DNA from 2 places in the Brachybacterium tyrofermentans genome. Region 2 is predicted to be linked to the other one. Evidence: predicted binding sites of a transcription regulator. Region 2 holds the regulator's gene; the other holds the start of a gene.
The links. Region 2 encodes HrcA, which represses chaperone genes, less so after heat shock. Its sites were predicted from a motif close to TTNGCACTCGNNNNNNNCGAGTGCNAA; they were not measured.
Positions count from the first base shown of each region.

Region 1 (2,398 bases), on a different contig from region 2:
GGAGCGCGGCGGTGAGGGTGCGGAAGATAGCCATGGTGGGGGCTCCTGTGGTTCGGAGGGGGAGAGGACCGCGCCCTGGATCGCAGGTGCCGCAGCCGGTTCGATACCCCCATATCTATCACCGCGCCGACGCCCGGTCACGCCCTCGGAGGGCACTCATTGCCAGGGTCACAATAAAGGTGTGACCTGGTGCGCATCAGCAAAATGTGCAGGACTCGTGCCGGTCGGTGCCGATGGGTGCAGAGGCGCTCAGGTGGACGGCTCCTTCGCAGTCAGAGCGAGTCGGCTGGCGCTCAGAGCGAGCCGACTGGATGGTTCGCAGGAGCAGGAGCAGGAGCAGGAGCAGGAGCAGGAGCAGGATCGGGAACGGGGTCAGGGGGTGATCGAGCGCGATGTTCGCGTCGGGCGTACTGGCGCATGTCCGCCTCCCCAGCGCGGTCCTCGACCTCCTGAGTGCGACCCTCGAGCAGCTGCCCGGACATTCGTTTGGCGGTCGGGACGCTCGACCTCGGCTCGGCGAAAACGGCCGGACCAGCGATTATCCCCGGGGCGACCACGGAGCTGATGGGTCTGCGGCGGCTGTGAGGGCGGCGAAGGGGTCGAGGGGGAGGTGCGATCAGGGCCGATCCTCCGGGTCCTCGCGCGTCGGGTGGAACCCGAGGACACGTCCCGGATCTGGCACTCGTCTTGCATGAGTGCCAACACGGTCCTAGAGTTGGGCTCGTTGGCAGTCGACGGCCGAGAGTGCCAGAAGCTGCCGCAGAGGGATCCTCCTCGATCGGCACCGCGACGACGATCGGGACCGGGATCCCTGAACCCCAGAACTCACAGAGTCATCTCTTCATGAAGGAGTGAGCCGCATGTCGGTCTCCATCAAGCCCCTCGAGGATCGCGTCGTCGTCAAGCCGCTCGAAGCCGAGCAGACCACGGCCTCCGGTCTTGTCATCCCGGACACCGCGAAGGAGAAGCCCCAGGAGGGCGAGGTCGTCGCCGTCGGCGCCGGTCGTTTCGACGACAAGGGCCAGCGTGTGCCCATGGACGTCAAGGTCGGCGACAAGGTCGTCTTCTCCAAGTACGGCGGCACCGAGCTGAAGTACGGCACCGACGAGTTCCTCGTCCTCGGCGCTCGCGACATCCTCGCAATCATCGAAAACTGAGCGGACTGAATCTTTAATGGCTAAAGAGATCATCTACAACGAGGACGCACGACGCGCCCTCGAGCGTGGCGTGGACAAGCTCGCCAACACCGTCAAGGTGACGCTCGGCCCCAAGGGCCGCAACGTCGTCCTCGACAAGAAGTGGGGCGCTCCCACCATCACGAACGACGGCGTGACCATCGCCCGTGAGATCGAGCTCGAGGATCCCTACGAGAACCTCGGCGCTCAGCTCACCAAGGAGGTCGCGACCAAGACCAACGACGTGGCCGGCGACGGAACCACCACCGCCACCGTCCTCGCCCAGGCCATCGTGCACGAGGGTCTGCGCAACGTCACCTCGGGCGCCGCTCCGTCGGCCCTGAAGCGCGGCATCGAGAAGGCCGTTGACGCCCTCTCCGAGAAGCTCGGCGAGATCGCCACCCCGGTCGACGGCAAGGAGCAGATCGCGTCCGTCGCGTCCGTCTCCAGCCAGGACCGCGAGATCGGCCAGCTGCTGGCCGAGGCGTTCGACAAGGTCGGCAAGGACGGCGTCATCACGGTGGAGGAGTCCTCCACCACCGCGATGGAGCTCGACTTCACCGAGGGCATGCAGTTCGACAAGGGCTACATCTCCCCGCACTTCGTCACCGACGGAGACCGCCAGGAGGTCGTCCTCGAGGACGCCCTCGTGCTGCTGCACCAGGGCAAGATCTCGGCCGTGGCCGACATCCTGCCGCTGCTGGAGAAGGTCGTCGAAGGCGGCAAGCCGCTCTTCGTCATCGCTGAGGACGTCGACGGCGAGGCCCTGTCCACGCTGGTCGTCAACAAGATCCGCGGCACCTTCAAGGGTGCGGCCGTGAAGGCTCCCGCGTTCGGCGATCGTCGCAAGGCGATGCTGCAGGACATCGCGGTGCTCACCGGCGCGCAGGTCGTCACCTCGGACCTCGGTCTGGACCTCAAGACCGTCGGCACCGAGGTGCTCGGCCAGGCCGGCCGCGTCGTCATCACCAAGGACTCCACCACCATCGTGGGCGGCGCCGGCGATGACGAGGCCGTGTCCGACCGTGTCGCGCAGATCCGCGGCGAGATCGAGAACACCGACTCCGACTGGGATCGCGAGAAGCTCCAGGAGCGCCTCGCGAAGCTGGCCGGCGGCGTGTCCGTGATCAAGGTCGGGGCTCACACCGAGGTGGAGCTCAAGGAGAAGAAGATGCGCATCGAGGACGCGGTCTCCGCGACCCGCGCTGCCATCGAAGAGGGCA
Region 1 is NZ_BAAAIR010000049.1:25,213-27,610, forward strand. It holds gene ABD093_RS17125 (hypothetical protein) at 1-34, opposite strand, end outside; gene groES (co-chaperone GroES) at 861-1,157, shown strand; gene groL (chaperonin GroEL) at 1,174-2,398, shown strand, end outside.
Region 1: groES (co-chaperone GroES) is a predicted target of HrcA. The motif match lies at 676-702, and genes of this name have one in related genera.

Region 2 (2,398 bases):
GCCCGGGACCAGGTGGTCCACCAGGATCCCCAGGCGGCGACCGGCCGACGGGCCGAACTCCTGCACCCGCTCGACGAGGTTGTCCGCGCCCTCCAGCTGCTCGACGACGATGCCCTCGATACGGAGGTCATGCCCCCAGACCTTCTGGATGAGCTCCGCATCGTGGGTGCCCTCGACCCAGATCCGTGAGGCGCGGGCGGTGCGCGCCGTGGCGCCCTCGACATAGACCGACCCGCTCGCGGAACGCCTGCGCACCGGCGCCTGCGCTCGTGCCGCGGCCCGGGTGAGGACGACGGGCCCGCCGTCGATCATGAACCCGGGGCCGAGGGGGAAGGTGCGTCGGGCGCCCCGGCCGTCCTCGAGCTCGACGATCATCTCGCCGGCGATCTTCTCGACCCGCGTGATGGCGCCGGTGAAGCCGGTCGAGGCCTCCTCGACGACGAGATCGCGCTGCGCGGGGACCTCGCGGGCCACCGGGCGGCGACGATGGTGGGCAGGGGGACCGGAGGACAGCACGTCATGGCCGTACCGGTCGGGGAAGTGATCGGACGCTGCAGGCACGCGCGACACCTTACCCTCGTGGCGAACACCTCTCCGCGAGCACCGCCGGGGACGCGTAGGATTGGCACTCGGCGCGGGTAAGTGCCAGCGGTCCCCGAGGCCGCGGTCGGCCCCGTCGGACGAGACTCGAAGCAACGACGGAACGCAGGGAGGTGGGGGACACGGACGCCCGGAAGCTGCAGATCCTCGGCGCGATCGTCGAGGACTACGTCTCCACCCGTGAGCCCGTCGGCTCCAAGTCGCTGCTGGACCGCCACGAGCTCGGCGTCTCCGCCGCGACGGTGCGCAACGACATGTCCTCGCTCGAGGAGGAGGGTCTGATCCATCAGCCCCACACCTCCGCGGGCCGGATCCCGACCGACAAGGGCTATCGCGCCTTCGTCGACCATGTCGCGACGGTCAAGCCGCTGTCCGCCCCCGAGCGCCGGGCGATCCGGACATTGCTGGAGGACGTCGGCGACGTCGAGGAGCTCCTGGGCCGGACCGTGCGCCTGATGGCGCAGCTGACCCAGCAGGTCGCCATGGTGCAGTACCCGGCGCGGCGCCAGGCCCGCATCCGCCACGTCGAGCTGGTCAAGGTCGCCGAGTCTCTGCTGCTGGTCGTGCTCATCACCGAATCCGGTCGGGTCGATCAGCGCACCGTCCCCGTGCTCTCCCCCCGACCCGCCGAGTTCTACGGCGAGCTGCGCGACCAGCTCAACCGGGCCGTCTCGGGGCGCGAGGTCACCGACCTGCAGCGCCCTCTGACGGACCTCTGCGAGACCCTGCCACTCGTGGACCGCGCCGCTGCCACCGAGGTGGCGGACGCGCTCGCAGCCCTGGCCGCGACCCGCGCGGAGGACCGGATCATGCTGGCCGGGACCTCCAACATCGCCCGCTCGGCCCAGGACTTCGCCCGGGACGTGGAACCGCTTCTCGACGTCCTGGAGGAGCAGCTGGTGCTGATGCGCCTGTTCACCGAGATGCATGCCTCACCGGGTGCCGTCGAAGTGCGCATCGGCGCCGAGCTGCATGATCAAGCGCTGCATCAGGCGGCGGTCGTGGGCGCCGGATACGGGGCAGGATCGCACCTCGCGATCCTCGGACCCAGCCGTATGGACTACGTCGCCGGCATCTCGACCGTGCAGGCCATCGCCCGGTACGTGTCGCGCTATCTCGAATGACCCGGGGGCGTGCACGCCTGGCGCCCCAGCTCCCCGCAGGAACCCCACAGCATCCATCACTGACCGTGCCCGTCCGCCGCGATCTGCGGCCCCGGGCGCCCCGACTCCCCGGTAAGGATCCTTCACCGTGAACGACGACTACTACGAGCTCCTCGGCGTCTCCCGCGACGCCTCGACCGAGGAGATCAAGAAGGCGTACCGGAAGCTCGCCCGGACCCTCCACCCGGACGTCAACCCCGACCCCGAGGCCTCCGAGCGCTTCAAGAAGGTCTCGCAGGCCTACGAGACCCTGTCCAACGCGGACAAGCGCCGCCAGTACGACATGGGCGGCGGCCCGGGCATGGGCGGTGGCGGTGGCTTCGGCGGCTTCGGTGGCAGCGCCGGCTTCGACGTCAACGACATCTTCGACATGTTCGCCGGGGCCGCCGGCATGCGCGGTCGCAACCAGGGCCCCGTGCCCCGCCAGCGTCGCGGCGGCGACGTGCTGCGCCGGGTCAAGATCGACCTGCGCGACGTCGTCTTCGGCACCGAGAAGGAGGTCTCCTTCCGCACCGCGGTGCTCTGCGAGCACTGCAACGGGGCCTGCGCCGAACCCGGTACCAGCCCCACCCGCTGCACGGCCTGCAACGGCAGCGGCCACGTCCAGCGCGTCGCCCAGTCCCTCCTGGGCCAGA
Region 2 is NZ_BAAAIR010000037.1:92,129-94,526, forward strand. It holds gene ABD093_RS09555 (DUF3097 domain-containing protein) at 1-570, opposite strand, end outside; gene hrcA (heat-inducible transcriptional repressor HrcA) at 714-1,724, shown strand; gene dnaJ (molecular chaperone DnaJ) at 1,852-2,398, shown strand, end outside.